DNA from 4 places in the Allobosea sp. CCNWLY174 genome. Region 1 is predicted to be linked to each of the others. Evidence: predicted binding sites of a transcription regulator. Region 1 holds the regulator's gene; each other region holds the start of a gene.
What was found. The regulator PhoB, encoded in region 1, activates phosphate uptake and scavenging genes when phosphate is short. The targets are predictions, from matches to a motif close to TGTCATNNANCTGTCAT.
Positions count from the first base shown of each region.

Region 2: ugpB (sn-glycerol-3-phosphate ABC transporter substrate-binding protein UgpB) is a predicted target of PhoB. The motif match lies at 2,574-2,590, and genes of this name have one in related genera.
Region 3: phnD (phosphate/phosphite/phosphonate ABC transporter substrate-binding protein) is a predicted target of PhoB. The motif match lies at 2,727-2,743, and genes of this name have one in related genera.
Region 4: V7S63_RS17670 (UDP-2,3-diacylglucosamine diphosphatase) is a predicted target of PhoB. The motif match lies at 2,654-2,670, and genes of this name have one in related genera.

Region 1 is NZ_JBBBBQ010000010.1:146,727-150,702, reverse strand. Features, by position in the region: gene V7S63_RS24045 (aspartate aminotransferase family protein) at 1-578, opposite strand, end outside; gene V7S63_RS24040 (GcrA family cell cycle regulator) at 1,239-1,787, shown strand; gene V7S63_RS24035 (YnfA family protein) at 1,865-2,185, shown strand; gene phoB (phosphate regulon transcriptional regulator PhoB) at 2,195-2,893, opposite strand; gene phoU (phosphate signaling complex protein PhoU) at 2,922-3,647, opposite strand; gene pstB (phosphate ABC transporter ATP-binding protein PstB) at 3,687-3,976, opposite strand, start outside.
Region 2 is NZ_JBBBBQ010000006.1:137,340-141,315, reverse strand. Features, by position in the region: gene V7S63_RS18510 (hypothetical protein) at 1-242, opposite strand, end outside; gene ugpA (sn-glycerol-3-phosphate ABC transporter permease UgpA) at 242-1,123, opposite strand; gene ugpB (sn-glycerol-3-phosphate ABC transporter substrate-binding protein UgpB) at 1,184-2,500, opposite strand; gene V7S63_RS18495 (fumarylacetoacetate hydrolase family protein) at 2,705-3,883, shown strand; gene V7S63_RS18490 (proline racemase family protein) at 3,880-3,976, shown strand, end outside.
Region 3 is NZ_JBBBBQ010000001.1:711,672-715,647, reverse strand. Features, by position in the region: gene phnE (phosphonate ABC transporter, permease protein PhnE) at 1-822, opposite strand, end outside; gene phnC (phosphonate ABC transporter ATP-binding protein) at 819-1,610, opposite strand; gene phnD (phosphate/phosphite/phosphonate ABC transporter substrate-binding protein) at 1,631-2,677, opposite strand; gene V7S63_RS03400 (TIGR01459 family HAD-type hydrolase) at 2,826-3,704, shown strand; gene V7S63_RS03395 (inorganic phosphate transporter) at 3,714-3,976, opposite strand, start outside.
Region 4 is NZ_JBBBBQ010000005.1:306,792-310,767, reverse strand. Features, by position in the region: gene V7S63_RS17690 (helix-turn-helix domain-containing protein) at 1-111, opposite strand, end outside; gene V7S63_RS17685 (DMT family transporter) at 233-1,162, opposite strand; gene V7S63_RS17680 (GNAT family N-acetyltransferase) at 1,296-1,748, opposite strand; gene V7S63_RS17675 (SDR family oxidoreductase) at 1,815-2,594, opposite strand; gene V7S63_RS17670 (UDP-2,3-diacylglucosamine diphosphatase) at 2,720-3,544, shown strand; gene V7S63_RS17665 (glycosyltransferase family 4 protein) at 3,544-3,976, shown strand, end outside.

The sequences.
Region 1 (3,976 bases):
CCACCTTCGCCCTGGATCGGCTCGATCATAAGCGCGGCGGTCTCCGGGCCGATCGCGGCCTTCAGCGCCGCCTCGTCGTCGAACGGCACCTGATCGAAGCCATCGACCTTCGGGCCGAAGCCGTCGATGTATTTCTGCTGGCCGCCGGCGGCAATGGTCGCGAGCGTGCGGCCATGGAAGGCGCCCTCGAAGGTGACGACCCGGAAGCGCTCCGGATGGCCTTTCGCGGCGTGGTACTTGCGCGCCATCTTGATGGCGCACTCGTTCGCCTCGGCGCCCGAATTGGTGAAGAAGACGCGTTCGGCGAAGGTCGCCTCGCAGAGCCGGCGGGCGAGCTTCTCGCCCTCGGGCATGGTGTAGAGATTGGACGTGTGCCAGATCCGCTGCGCCTGGGCGGTCAGCGCCTCGACCAGATGCGGATGGGCGTGCCCCAGCGAATTGACGGCGATGCCGGCGCCGAAATCGAGATAGCGGGTGCCGTCGGCGGTGATCGCCCAGGCGCCCTCGCCACGCTCGAGCGCGATCGGGGCCCGGGCATAGGTCGGCAGGAGAACGGAAGAAGCGGAAGCGGTGCTCATGGAGCAAAATCCTTGCGGCGAGACGGGAAAATAGCGCGGAATCTCAGGCCGGGAACGGCAGGATGGGACGCAAGGCGGCATGATGCCGGCACGATGCGACCCGCCGGCGACATTATCGTCGCTGGCCGCTCCCGCCGTCTCGTCGCGCGTCAAGCCGCATCAAAGGAAAATCCCGATCGCTCAAAAACATAAGCGCCGCCCTTGGGGGCGGCTGCGTCGCACGACTATGCAAAACCGGCCCGGCCCTGTCAATTCCGGCTGACTTGGAGCCCGTCCCCAACGGCTTCTCCCGCAAGCCGTTGGGGCAAAACGGTCTCCATTCCAAAAGTGGGAGACGGATTCACCGATCAGGGTATGCCACCCTGATCGGATCCGGCTCTCGCGGCAGCGTTGCCGAATAGACTCACTGTCCGGCCGTCTGCGGCGATTGGCTGGGGAAAAGCCGAATTACGATTCGGCGACTCTTGTGGCCGAGTCAGGCCATCTTGTATGGTCCTCTTCGTCAGATACGACATCTCGTGCGGCGTCTCCTGTATCGTCAGTTCCGGGCGTAACGGCTTCCGTTTTGTGACGGACGCTGCCGGTATCGGATTCCGCCATGATCTCTCCCTATGCCTCGCCGGCCCGCTGGCGAAGCATGACGAAGACAGGTGCAACCCCATGACCGAAGCCGGAGCCTGGACCGACGAACGCGTCGAACTGCTCAAGAAGCTCTGGAATGACGGCCTGAGCGCGAGCCAGATCGCCGCCGAGCTCGGCAGCGTCACGCGGAACGCCGTCATCGGGAAGGTTCACCGTCTCGGCCTGTCCGGCCGGGCCAAGAGCCCCGGTTCGGCCACGCCGCGCCCGCGCAAGCCGGCGGCCCGCCCGCCGAGCCATCCCGCCGGCCATCAGAACGGTGGCGCCGGGCTGACCCGCGGCAACACCGCGCTGGCACCGCAGTTCGCACCCGAAATCGCGACCGAAGCACAGGTCGAGCGCGCTCCGGCGCCGGCCGAGGACGTGGTCGTGCCGTTCTCCGAGCGGGTCACGATCATGGATCTGCGCGAGTATATGTGCCGCTGGCCGATGGGCGACCCGACCACGCCGGAGTTCCGCTTCTGCGGCGGCCGCAGCGCGACCGGCATGCCCTATTGCGCCTATCATGCCCGGATCGCCTACCAGCCGGCGGCCGACCGGCGCCGCGAGCGCAAGCCCGTCCGCGCCTGAGGCGGCGTAACCATCCAAAATCGGAAAAGCCGGCCCTCGTGGCCGGCTTTTTCATGGGCGAACCACGGGAGAGCGCCATGGCGACCTTCGCGACCTATGCCGCCGCGGCGCTGGCGGAGATCGCCGGCTGCTTCGCCTTCTGGGCCTGGCTCAAGCTCGGCAAGCCGGTCTGGTTGCTGCTGCCGGGCCTGGTATCGCTCGCGGCTTTCGCCTGGTTGCTGGCCCTGCTCGACAGTCCAGCCGCCGGGCGCACCTTCGCCGCCTATGGCGGCGTCTATATCGTGGCGTCGCTGGCCTGGATGGCGCTGGTCGAGAAGGTGCTACCAGATCGCTACGACCTGGCAGGCGCCGCGCTCTGCCTTGCCGGCGCAGCGGTGATCATCGCCGCGCCGCGCTGACAAAAGCGCTCAACTGCGGGCAAACGTCTCGTCGAAGGCGTAGCCGGCGCCGCGCACCGTGCGCAGCGGGTCCTTGGCATTGGCCGGCGTGATCGCCTTGCGCAGGCGCCCGACATGAACGTCGACGGTGCGTTCGTCGATATAGACGTCGCGACCCCAGACGGCGTCGAGCAGTTGCGCCCGGGAATAGACCCGGCCCGGGGCCTGCATCAGGAATTCGAGCAGGCGGAACTCGGTCGGGCCGAGATGCAATTCGGCGCCGGCGCGGCGGACGCGCCGGGTGGTGCGGTCGAGCTCGAGATCGCCGGCAGCGAGCAGACCGGCGACATGGCCGGGCTTGGCGCGGCGCAGCAGCGCCTGGATGCGGGCGATCAGTTCGGGCAGCGAGAACGGCTTGACGACATAGTCGTCGGCGCCGGTGGCAAGGCCGCGGACCCGCTCTGTCTCCTCGCCGCGGGCGGTCAGCATGATGATCGGCACGCGCTCGGTGTCGCGCCGGGTACGCAGGCGCCGGCAGAGCTCGATGCCGGAGAGGCCGGGCAGCATCCAGTCGAGCAGGACGAGGTCGGGCGTATGGTCGCGCAGGTGCAGTTCGGCGTCGTCGCCGCGCGCCACGCTGTCGACCTCGAAGCCCTCGGCCTCGAGATTGTAGCGCAGCAGCAAGGTGAGCGGCTCCTCGTCCTCGACGATCAGGATGCGTGCGGGCATGTCAGCGTCCGTTCAAGCGCCCGCCGGTTCAGCCATTGGCCGCCGGCAGGTCGACGAGGATGTTGGTGGTGTCGAGCTTCGGCCGGGTCTCGTCGATCGACTGGCCGGTGACGAGATAGTGGATGGTCTCGGCGATGTTGGTGGTATGGTCGCCGATGCGCTCGACGTTCTTGGCGCAGAACAGCAGATGCGTGCAGAAGGTGATGTTGCGCGGGTCCTCCATCATATAGGTCAGGAGCTCGCGGAACAGCGAGGTGTAGAGCGCGTCGATCTCGTCGTCGCGGCGCCAGACATCCATCGCCTTCTGCTCGTTGCTGGCGGCATAGGCGTCGAGCACGTCCTTGAGCTGGGCCTGGACCAGGCGGCTCATATGCTCGAGGCCGACGACGGCGCGATGCGGCGGCGAGAACTGGCCGGAGATCGCGACGGCGCGCTTGGCGATGTTCTTGGCGAGGTCGCCGACGCGCTCGATGTCGGCGGCGATGCGGATTGCCGAGATCAGCTCGCGCAGGTCGTTCGCCAGCGGCTGGCGGCGAGCGATGGTCAGCACCGCCTTTTCCTCGACCTCGCGCTGGAGATTGTCGAGGCGCTGGTCGGCGCTGATGATTTTCTGGGCGAGCGCGGTGTCGCGGCGCACCAGAGCCACGGTGGAGTCGCCGAGCATGCGCTCGGACATGCCGCCCATCTCGGCGAGGCTGCGGCGCAGGCCCTCGAGATCGGCATCGTAGGAGCGGACGATATGTTGATCCGACATCGGGCGTATCCTTCGAGTCTGGCCGGCGCTTTCAGAACGTCAGCCGAAGCGGCCGGTGACGTAGTCCTGCGTCTGCTTCTTGTGCGGGTTCATGAAGATCGTGTTGGTCGCGTCGAACTCGATCACCTCGCCCAGATACATGAAGGCGGTATACTGCGAGATGCGCGCCGCCTGCTGCATGTTGTGGGTGACGATGACGATGGTGAAGTCGGTCTTGAGCTGCTCGAGCAGGTCCTCGATCTTGCCGGTCGAGATCGGGTCGAGCGCCGAGGTCGGCTCGTCGAACAGGATGACCTCGGGCTTCTGGGCGATGGTGCGGGCGATGCAGA
Region 2 (3,976 bases), on a different contig from region 1:
GTCACATCGTCGGAGGGGGTCGGCACAGCGACGAAGGCGATCTTCGCGGCCTCGGCCTGCTTGCGCATCTCGCCGATCAGCAGCTTGCAGATGCGATCGGCCCAGGCCAGCTCCGTACCCGGGCCGCAATTCAGCACCACGCCCTTCCAGGCGTCGATCACCCGGCCGTGCGCCGACGCCAGGGTTGGCACGAGGCAGAAACCAGCAAGCGCCGCGAGGCCAAGGCGACGGCCCCACCGCATCAGTAGTTCACCTTCCGCTCGATGAAGCGGAACTGGAAGGCGGTCATGGCGATGACCATGGCGAGCAGGATCACCGATTGCGCCGCCGAGCCGCCGAGATTGGTACCGCCCTTGCCGTCGGAATAGACCTTATAGACCAGCGTCTCAGTCGCGCCCGAGGGGCCGCCGCCGCTGACCGTGTCGATGATGCCGAAGGTGTCGAAGAAGACGTAGACGAGGTTGACGACCAGCAGGAAGAAGGTCGTCGGCGAGAGCAGCGGGAAGACGATGGTCCAGAAGCGCCGCATCGGCCGGGCGCCGTCGATCACCGCCGCCTCGATCACGCTCTTGGGGATCGACTGCAGGCCGGCGAGAAAGAACAGGAAGTTGTAGGAGATTTGTTTCCAGGTCGCCGCCAGGATGACCAGCGTCATCGCGTCATTGCCGTTGAGGCGCGGATTCCAGGCGACGCCAAGGCTCTGCAGCCCCCGCGCCAGCATGCCGAGGGAGGGATCGAACATGAAGATCCAGAGCACGCCGGCAATGGCGGGCGCGACGGCATAGGGCCAGATCAGCAGGGTCTTGTAGATTTCGGCGCCGCGGATGGCCCGATCCGCCATCACCGCGAAGAGCAGCGCCAGCGAGAGCGAGAGCAGCGCGACGAAGACCGAGAAGATGCCGGTGTTGATCAGCGCCTTGTAATATTCGGGCTTGGCGAACAGGTCGCGATAGTTCTCGAACCAGACGAACTCGGTCGAGATGCCGAAGGCATCCTGCAGCAGGAAGCTCTGCCAGACCGCCTGGCTCGCCGGCCAGTAGAAGAAGACGACCGTGATCGCGAGCTGCGGCAGGAGGAGCAGCAGCGGGATCGTCAGCCCCTTGAAGTGAGCGTATTTCTGCATCGGCCAGCCCGGCGGCAAGGAAGGCCGGGACAAGCGCCCCGGCCTTCGATCAGTCTTGTCTTACTTGGCGGTGCGCTCGAACTGGCGCAGCGCCTGGTTGCCACGCTCATTGGCCGCGTCGAGCGCCGCCTTCGGCGTCTTCTGGCCGTTCAGGGCCGCCTCGATCTCCTCCGACCAGATGTCGCGGATCTGGACCAGGCCGCCGAAGCGGACGCCGCGCGAGTTTTCGGTCGGCTCCTTGTTGTTGAGCTCGAGCAGCGGGGTCTCGAGATAGGGGTTCTGCTTGTAGAAGCCCGACGCCTTGACCTTCTCATAGGCCGCCTTGGTGATCGGCAGATAGCCGGACTCGGTGTGCAGCTTCACCTGCCGGTCGACGTCCGAGAGGAAGGTGAAGAACTTGGCGACGCCCTTGTACTCGTCGGCCTTCTTGCCGCCCATGACCCAGAGCGAAGCGCCGCCGATGATCGAATTCTGCGGCGCGCCGGCGACATCCGGATAGTACGGCATCGGCGCGTTCGACCAGTCGAACTTGGCGTTGGCCTTGACGTTGCCGAAGAAGGCCGAGGAGGTCAGGAAGAGCGGGCATTCGCCCGAGGTGAAGCGGCCCTCGCCGGTGTTGGTACGGCCGGAATAGGAGAACACGCCTTCCTTCTGCAGGTTGGCGAGATTGGTCAGATGCTTGACGAAGAGGTCGCTGTTGATGCGGAACTCGGTGTCGAAGCCGTCGAAGCCGTTGGCCTTGGTACCGACAGGCACGTTGTGCCAGGCGCCGAGCTGCTCGATATTGGCCCAGGTCGTCCAGGCCGTGGAAATGCCGCACTTGTCCCAGCCGGCGGCCTTCAATTTCCTGGCGGCTTCGAACGCTTCCGGCCAGGTCTTCGGCGGCGCTTCCGGCAGGCCGGCCTTCTTCAGCGCGTCCTTGTTGTACCACATCACCATCGAGGACGAGTTGAACGGGAAGGAGAGCATCTCGCCCTTCGTCGTCGAATAGTAGCCGGTGATCGCCGGCAGGTAGCTCTTGGGGTCGAACGTCTCGCCGGCGTCCTTCATCACGTCGGCGACCGGCTTGATCGCGCCCTTGGCCGACATCATCGTCGCGGTGCCGACTTCGAAGACCTGCATGATGTGCGGGGCATTGCCGGCACGGAAGGCGGCGATGCCGGCGTTCAGGGTGTCGGGATAAGAACCCTTGTAGGCGACGACGACCTTGTAGTCCTTCTGCGAGGCGTTGAACTCCTCGGCCAGCTTGACGACGACGTCGTTGTTGGCGCCGGTCATGGCGTGCCACCACTGGATTTCGGTCTGCGCCAAAGCCGGCGAAGCGGCGGCCAGCGCGAATGCGCCAACGGCGGTCAGGGTCTTGAATTTGAAGGTCATGATCAGCTCCCTCTCAGCCCCCGGCATGCGCGGGCGTTCTTGTCGTTGGTGCGCAAGCTAGCATGAAGCCGGGGCGACAGTTCAATGACAAAACGATGACATTTCCGCCTCGCTGTGGACGCGCATCCGCGCACTTGCGATTTCCCGCGGAAGCGGCTGTTCTTCGCAGCTCGTCCTGTACACTGCACACAAGCTGGATCAGCCATGCCCTCGCTCTCTCTCACGCCCGCCAACACCCTGCCGGCCGATGCCGACCGCGCCGCTCTGGCCGGCCGGGTCTGGCGCCCTGATCTTGCCGGTCCGTCGGTGGTCAAGCTTGAGGGCGATAGGGTGATCGACGTCACCGCCACCTTCTCGACCATGCGCGACCTCTGCGAGACCACCGATCCGGCAGTAGCGCTGCGCGCCGCTGATGGCGAGAGCCTCGGCTCGCTCGCCGATCTCCTCGCCAACAGCTCGGCCGCCAGCCGCGATGACGGCAAGCCCTGGCTGCTCGCTCCGGTCGACCTGCAGGCGGTCAAGGCGGCCGGCGTCACCTTCGCCGTCTCGATGCTGGAGCGCGTCATCGAGGAGAAGGCGCGGGGCAACCCGGCGGCTGCGGCCGAGATCCGCGCCGAGATCGGCAAGCTGATCGGCGACGACCTTTCAAAGCTCAAGCCCGGCTCCCCGGAGGCGATGAAGCTGAAGGAGGTGCTGATCGCCCAGAACAGCTGGAGCCAGTATCTCGAGGTCGGCATCGGGCCGGACGCCGAGATTTTCACCAAGGCGCCGCCGATGTCGGCGGTCGGCACCGGCGCCGACGCCGGCCTGCACCCCGCCTCGAGCTGGAACAATCCCGAGCCCGAGATCGTGCTGGTCGTCGCCTCGGATGGCCGCATCGTCGGCGCCAGCCTCGGCAACGACGTCAACCTGCGCGATGTCGAGGGCCGCTCGGCCCTGCTGCTCGGCAAGGCCAAGGACAACAACGCCGCCGCCGCGATCGGCCCGTTCATCCGCTTCTTCGACGGCGATTTCTCGCTCGACCATGTCCGCAAGACGACGGTGAGCCTGACCGTCGCGGGCGAGGACGGCTTCACGCTGGAAGGCTCGTCCTCGATCGCGAAGATCAGCCGCGATCCCGCCGACCTCGCCGCGCAGATGATCGGCCCGCACCACCAGTATCCGGACGGGGCGGTGCTCTATCTCGGCACCATGTTCGCGCCGATCAAGGATCGCGATGCTCCGGGCGGCGGCTTCACCCACAAATACGGCGACGTCGTCACGATCTCGGCGCCCGAGCTCGGTGCGCTGGTCAACCGCATGCGGCGCACCGACGAATGCGAGCCCTGGCGCTTCGGCGCCTCGCATCTGATGCGAAACCTGGCGAAGCGCGGGCTGCTGTGACGCGCCTGAGCTATATCGACTACCACACCTGCGGCGAGCCGGTTCGCATCGTCACCGGTGGCTACCCGGAGTTGACCGGCGCCGGCATCCTCG
Region 3 (3,976 bases), on a different contig from region 1:
GCTCGGCGCTTCGTCCTGATAGACCCGGCGCATGAAGGCGGAGAGGATCTCGCCGGCCATCACCGCCAGGATGATCGCGATGATGATGGTCAGCACGAAATCGTAGTCGAAGCGTTGGAAGGCGGTGAACAGGGTCGCGCCGATGCCGCCGCCGCCGACCAGGCCGACGAGGGCGGAATTGCGCAGGTTCGAGTCGAGCTGGTAGGCGGCAAAGCCGATGAAGCGCGGCAGCACCTGCGGCACCACGCCCACGACCACGACCGAGAGGAATGGCGAGCCGGCGGCGCGCAGCGCCTCGATCGGCTTCATCGACATCTCCTCGATCGCCTCGGCGATCAGCTTGGCGATGAAGCCGATGGTGGCGACGATCAGCGCCAGGATGCCGGCGAGCGCACCGAAGCCGACCGCCTTGACGAAGAGGATGGCGACGATGACCGGGTGGAAGGTCCGGCAGAGCGCGATCAAGCCGCGCGCCAGGATCGTCACCGGCAGAGGCATCAGGTTGCGGGCGGCGCAAAGGCCGACGGGCAAGGCGAGCAGCACGCCGGCGCCGGTCGCGATGATGGCGATCTGCAGCGATTCCAGCATGCCCTGCGCGAGCAGCTGCAGCTTGTCGTGCGCCAGGTTCGGCGGGAACATGCGGCCGAGGAAGCGCGCACCGTTGCCAAGGCCCTGGACGAAGCGCTCCCAGCGGATGTCGACGATGCCGGCGGCGTAGATCACATAGGCGACGAACAGCACCGCGCCGAGGCGCAGCGGCCAGTTCGGCGGGAAGGCGCGGGCGCGCAGGCTGCCGCCGGCGCTCACAGGAGGGGCGCTCATTCCATCCAGCCTTCGCCGCCATAGATCTCGGCGAGATGGCTGTCCTGCAGCCCGGCCGGCGGCCCGTCATAGATGACGAGGCCCTTGGACATACCGATCATCCGCAGCGCGTAACGTCGCGCCAGCGCGACGTTGTGGATGTTGACCAGCACCGGGATATTGCGCTCGCGCCCGACCTTGGCGAGCAGCTCCATGATCTCGACCGAGGTCTTGGGATCGAGCGACGAGGTCGGCTCGTCGGCGAGGATCAGGTCCGGCTCCTGCATCACCGCGCGGGCGATGCCGACGCGCTGGCGCTGGCCGCCGGAGAGCTGGTCGGCGCGGCGGGTGGCGAAATCGCCGAGCCCGACGGATTCCAGCAGCGCGAAGGCGCGGGCGATGTCTGCTTCAGGGAAGCGCCGCGTCCAGGCGCGCCAGACCGGGACATAGCCGAGGCGGCCGCAGAGCACGTTCTCGATCACCGTCAGCCGCTCGACCAGGTTGTATTCCTGGAAGACCATGCCGAGGCGTCGGCGCGCCGCCCTGAGAGGCTCGCCCTGCAGCTTCGCCAGATCGATCCCGCCGAGCATGATCGAGCCGGAGGTCGGGTCGACCAGACGGTTGATGCAGCGGATCAGCGTCGACTTGCCGGTGCCGGACGGGCCGATGATCGCGACGATGCCGGGCTCGGAGACGCTGAGCGAGATGTCGCGCAGGACCGGCTGGCCTTTGCGGTACTCCTTGACGAGGTTGCGGATGACGAGCGCCCGGCCATGGCCGGGCGCCTCTGCGACGGGAAGGGCGCTCATGAGCTGCGAAAGGCTTTCGGTCAGGGCTTGGCCGGCGCGGGCTGCTGCGCCTTCTTGGCGGCGGCCTCGGCCTCGCGCTTGGCTTCGGCGTCGTAGGCCGACTTGTTGTAGGGCGTGCCCGACTTCTCGGCGACATCGCGCACGATCGCCCAGTCCTTCTGGTAGGTGATCGGCAGGAAGCGGTCGTCGCCGTTGAACTCCTTGGTCATTTCCGGGGTGAAGCGGAAGGAGAAGAAGCAGTCGGTCAGCTTCTTGGCGAGCTCGGGCTTGAGATCGTGCGCATAGGCGAAGGACGAGGTCGGGAAGATCGCGCTGCGATAGATCTCGCGGGTGTCGTCCTTCTTGATCGTGCCGCGCACGATCATACGCTCATAGACGTCGCCGGCGACGGCGCCCATGTCGTAGTCGCCCGAGACCACGCCGAGGATCGACTTGTCGTGGCCGCCCGACATCAGCGGCTTGTAGTCCTTGTCGGCCTCCAGCCCGTGCTCGGGGAAGAGCACGCGCGGGGCGAGGTTGCCTGAGTTGGACGAGGGCGAGGTGTGGGCGACCTTCTTGTCCTTGAGGTCCGACAGCTTCTGGTAGGGGCTGGAGGCCTTGACCACGGCGACGAGATTATAGCCCCGCACGCCGGCCGCCGAGCCCTTGGCGGCAAACGGGATCGCGCCGGCGAGGTTGACGGCGAAGCCGGTCGGCCCGGTCGAGAATCCGGCGAAATGCAGGCGGCCCGAGCGCATCGCCTCGATCTCTGCCGAGTTCGACTGGACGGGGTAGTAGACGATGCGCTTGCCGGTGCAGGCCGCGAGATGGTCGGTCAGCGGCTTGAAGATGTTGGCGTAGACGGCGGGGTCCTCGACCGGCGTATAGGCCCAGACGAGCGCAGACGGGTCCTTCAGCTTCGACGGATCGGTCGGCACGTCGGCGACCAGGTCCTTGTTGGCGTCGCAATACATCGTGTCGAGCTGGCCGCGATTGGGGCAGGCGTCCTGTGCCTGCGCCGCCCCAGCGAGCCCGAGGCCAACGAGCAGCGAGGTCGTGGCGGTCAGGCAAGTCAGCATCTTGGTCATGGTCGGCGTCTCTCCCGGTCGATCTTGATTATGAGCTGGCTATAGTATGTGACACAAAACTGTCATATTCCAGCCGGGCGAAACGTCTCGACTTACGACTATAGTGGTCTTGTCCACCGCGACGGTCGGGCACTCACCAACCCTGACGATGCAGAGTCTTTCTTCTACAACCTTCCCGGACGATCTCGCGGCGTTGATGCCGCGCTATGACGGCTTCCTGCTCGACCAATGGGGCGTGTTGCATGACGGTATCCGGCCGTATTCGGGTGCCGTCGCCGCGCTGGAGATGCTGCGCCGGGCGAGCAAGCGCGTGATCATCCTCTCGAATTCCGGGCGCCGTGGCGCCGAGAATGCCACGCAGCTGGCGAAATTCGGCTTTGCAGGCGAGCTTTATGACGAGGTCGTCTCGGCCGGGGACGACGCCCGCGATGCATTAGCGGCGCGCGACGAACCATTCCATCGCGCGCTCGGCCGGCGCTGCCTGTTGCTGGCACGCGAGGGCGAGGCGCATCTGGCGCAAGGGCTCGGCCTCGACCTGGTCGATGACGTCGCCCTGGCCGACTTCATCCTTCTGATGACGATGGACCCGCCCCGGCAATCGGTCGCCGGCTGGATGAGCTTGCTCGAAGCGGCCAGCGCGCGGCGCCTGCCCATGGTCTGCGCCAATCCGGACCTGCATCGCGCTAGCCCCGATGGCGGCCTGCAGGAGGCGCCGGGCCTCGTCGCGCGCGCCTATGAGCAACTCGGCGGTATCGTGCGCTATCACGGCAAGCCTGAGCCGCGCATCTATCGCACCTGCCTGGCGAAGCTCGGGCTCGACCGCGGGCGCGTCGTGGCGATCGGCGATTCGCTGGAGCACGACATCGCCGGTGCGCAAGGCGCCGGCATCGACAGTGTCTTCATCGGCGGCGGCATCCATCGCGGCGAGATCGTTTGGGATGGCGCGGCGATGAATCCGGCGAGCTGTCTTGCGCTCTTCGCTCGTGCGGGGCGAAGCCCGACCTATGCGCTGCCGCTGCTTGGCTGACGCTTTGGCTCAACGCCCGGTCAGGAAGAAGCCTGACAGGAAATAGGCCAGTGCCGAGATCAGGCCCGCCGCCGGCATGGTGACGATCCAGGCGAAGACGATGCCGCGGGCGACGCCCCAGCGCACCGCCGTGACCCGCCGCGCGGCGCCGACGCCGATGATCGCACCGGTGATGGTGTGCGTGGTCGAGACGGGGACGCCGAGATAGGTCGCCATGAACAGGGTGATCGCGCCGCCGGTCTCGGCGCAGAAGCCCTGCTGCGGCGAGAGAC
Region 4 (3,976 bases), on a different contig from region 1:
CAGGTTGTAGGCCTTGCGCAGCCGCTGGATGGTCTTGCCGAGCTGGCCCGAAATCACCTGCGCGCCGGATGCGAGCTCTCGGCCGCCACGTTCCCTGGTTTCGATGCCCATTGTGCTCATGCCTGCCGTCGCTCCTCTTGCCCGTCCAGAATGTGCCGTTTGGGAAAGAGAACGATTGGTTTGTCTTAGCGGACAATGCCTTGGATCGCTCCAGGCGGCAAGTCGAGTGGCTTCAGACCGAGCGGGACGGGCCGGCCTCGCGCGTCTCTTTCTTGAGCAGGCCGAGCTGCTTCTCGCGTAGGATGACGTAGATGCCCGACGCGATCACGATCAGCGAGCCGATGAGCACCGCCTGGACCGGCCATTCGCCGAAGACGAACCAGCCCAGCGCGGTCGCCCAGATCATCGTCGAATACTCGAACGGCGCGATCAGCGAGGCGTCGCCATAGCGGTAGGCCTGGACCAGCAGCATCTGGCCGAGACCGCCGAGCACGCCGATGGTGACGAGCAGGATGAAGTCCTTCAGGTCAGGCACGGTCCAGCCGAGCGCGAGCGTCAGCAGACCGAGCAGCGAGGTCAGCGACATGAAATAGAAGACGATGGCGCCGGTCTTCTCGGTATGGGTCAGCAGCCGGACCTCGATCGAGGCGAAGGCCGAGCAGAAGGCGCCGGCAAGCGCGAGCAGGGCGCCGATGGCCGGGCCGCCCGAGAGCCCGTGGCCGAAGGCCTGCGCGCCCATATGCGGGGAGAGCATCAGGAGCACGCCGAGGAAGCCGACGGCGACCGCGGTCCAGCGATAGATGCGCACGCGCTCCTTCAGGATCAGCGCCGCCAGCACGACGACGATCAACGGCGCGGCATAGCCGATCGCGACCGCGTCCGAGAGCGGCAGCAGATGCAGCGCGGCGAAGCCGAGGAACATGCCGGTCGAGCCGATGACGCCGCGCTTGAGATGGCCGCGCAGATTGCTCGTCTTGAGCGCCTCGGGGAATTCATGCCGCCAGGCCAGCCAGATGATCAGCGGAATCAGCGCGAAGAACGAGCGGAAGAAGACGAGCTCGCCGGTCGGATAGCGCGAGGCCAGCGTCTTGATGCCGGCCGACATCAGCGTGAACGACAGGGCCGAAAGCAGCTTGAGGCTGATGCCGAGGAGCGGTGACAAGGGAACAGGTCGGGCGCGAGGAATGGAAGTCTTGTGCAAGACCTCCAGTCCTTAGACCACGAGCGCCGAGCCGTTCCAAGCGCCGATCTTGCAAACCGGACCGGCGCGTCGCGGGACGCGATGGCGATGCGGTTCAGGCGAGGCGGTATTCGAGGATCTCGTCGTCCCGGTCGTCGAACGTGCCGGTCGAGGTCCAGCCCAGATGCCGGTAGAAACCATATGAGCGCACCGCCGGATCGGGTGAGCAACTGAGGAACAATCTGGCGAAGCCAAGCTCCCTGAAGTCGGCGACGACCAGGTTCAGCAAGGTCCGTCCGACACCTCTGTCCTCATGGTCGGGGAGCAGCGCCAGCACGGCGATCTCGCCGGTCTCGCGCTCGCCGAAGCAGTAGCCGACAATCTCATCGGCCTCGGTCGCGACATGGCCCGGCAGGCTGCCATCGGCGATGCCGGCCTGCCAGCTTTCGAGCGTGACACCCGCTTCCGCGAGGCGCTCGACCGATAAGGCGTTCTCCCGTGTCCTGCCGCGTAGAACGACGCAGGCAGGCGTATCCTCGGGGACGGCGCGGCGATAGGCGATGGTCATTGGTCTCGGTTTGGTACTGGAGGGTGAGAGCCGGAGCGCATCCTGACGCGCCCCGGCCGGCCCGGTTCAGAAATTGGCGCGGAACGACCCGCCGTCGATCAGGAAGTTCTGGCCGGTGATGTAGCCGGCATGGGCGCTGGCGATGAAGGCGCAGAGCTTGCCGAACTCGTCGGGCGTGCCGAGGCGGCCGGCCGGGACGGCTGCGAGCCTGCGCTTCGTCGCCTCCTCGATGCTGATGCCCTGCATCTCGGCGACCTTGTTGGTCGCGGTCTTGATCCGGTCGGTATCGAACACGCCGGGCAGGATGTTGTTGATGGTGACGTTGGCATGGGCGATCTCGCGGGCGACGCCGGCGAGGAAGGCGGTGAGGCCGGCGCGGGCGGCGGAGGAGACGTCGAGCCCGGTCAGCGGGGTGAGCACGCTCGCCGAGGTGATGTTGACGATGCGGCCGAAGCGCCGCTCGATCATGCCGTCGACCACGCGCTGCACCAGCTCCAGCGGCGTCGCCATGTTCTGCGCGACGCCTTCGAGCAGCCCCTCGCGCGTCACCTCGCGGAACGGCTTGGGCGGCGGGCCGCCATTGTTGTTGACCAGGATGTCAGGATTGGGCGCAGCGGCGAGCAGCGCATCCTGACCGGCCTTGGTCCCGACGTCGGCGACGACGGCGATCACGGTCGCGCCGGTGCTGGCACGAATCGCGGCCGCGGTGTCCTCAAGCGTCGTGGCGTCACGGCCGTTGACGACGACGGTACAGCCCGCTTCGGCCAGTGCCTGCGCGCAGCCGCGGCCCAGCCCCTTGCTCGAGGCGCAAACGATGGCCGTGCGGCCGGCGATACCCAGATCCATGGTCGTCTCCCGGAAAGGTCCGTTCCTGTGCGGGCAGGCAAAGCATGCTTTTGCCGCCGCGTCATCAAAGCGTAGTGCAAATCAGCCACACGCCGCAGGCAAGGCAACAGCATGGGCCGGCGGCCATGAGCGACGACAGCGACGCCAAGCAGGTTCGCAGCATCTTCATCTCGGACCTGCATCTGGGCACGCGCGGGGCCCAGGCGGATCTCGTGCTGGAGTTCCTGCGCGACTATGACGCGCCGACGATCTACCTGGTCGGCGACATCATCGATGGCTGGCGGCTGAAGAGCGGCTGGTACTTCCCGCAGTCGCACAACGACGTGGTGCAGAAGCTGCTGCGCAAGGTGCGCAAGGGCTCGAAGCTGATCTACGTCACCGGCAACCACGACGACTTCCTGCGCGATTATACCGGCCTGCAGTTCGGCGGCATCACGCTGGTCGATGACATCGTCCACGAGACGGCCGACGGCAAGCGCATGCTCGTCATTCATGGCGACCTGTTCGACCTCGTGGTGCGCAATGCCAAATGGCTCGCTCTGCTCGGCGACTGGGCCTACACGATCGCGCTCGTGCTCAACCACGGCATCAACAAGGTCCGCCGCGTCCTTCGCCTGCCGCACTGGTCGCTCTCGGCCTGGGCCAAGCACAAGGTCAAGAACGCCGTGAACTATATCGGCGAGTTCGAGCAGTGCCTCGCCGACGAGGCACGCCGGCACAAGGCCGACGGCGTGATCTGCGGCCACATCCACCATGCCGCGCAGCGCGAGATCGGCGGGCTGACCTACATCAACACCGGCGACTGGGTCGAAAGCTGCACGGCCGTGGTCGAGCACGACGATGGCCGCTTCGAGATCGTCCGCTGGCCGCAGCATCGGCAGAAGGGCGAGAAGCTGGCGCCCGTCATGGCACGCCCGACGCCAGCGCCGAGCCTCGTCGAGGCCGCGTGATGCGCGTCCTGATCGCGACGGACGCCTGGCGCCCGCAGATCAACGGCGTGGTGCGCTCGCTGGAGCGGATGGTCGAGGCGGCGCCTGAGTTCGGCGTCACCCCGCATATGCTGACGCCGGAAGGCTTCTGGCAGGTCGGCCTGCCGTCCTACCCCGACATCCGCATCGCACTGGCGACGCGCCGGCATGTCGCGAGGCGGATCGCCGAGTTCGCCCCGGACCATATCCATATCGCGACGGAAGGGCCGATCGGCTGGCTGACGCGCGCCGTCTGCCTGGCCCAGAAGCGCACTTTCACCACGAGCTATCACACCCGCTTTCCGCAATATGTCGCGGCGCGCTGGCCGATCCCCGAAAGCTGGAGCTATCGCTTCCTGCGTCGTTTTCACGGGCCGGCGGCTGGCGTGATGGTCTCGACGGCCACCGTCGAGG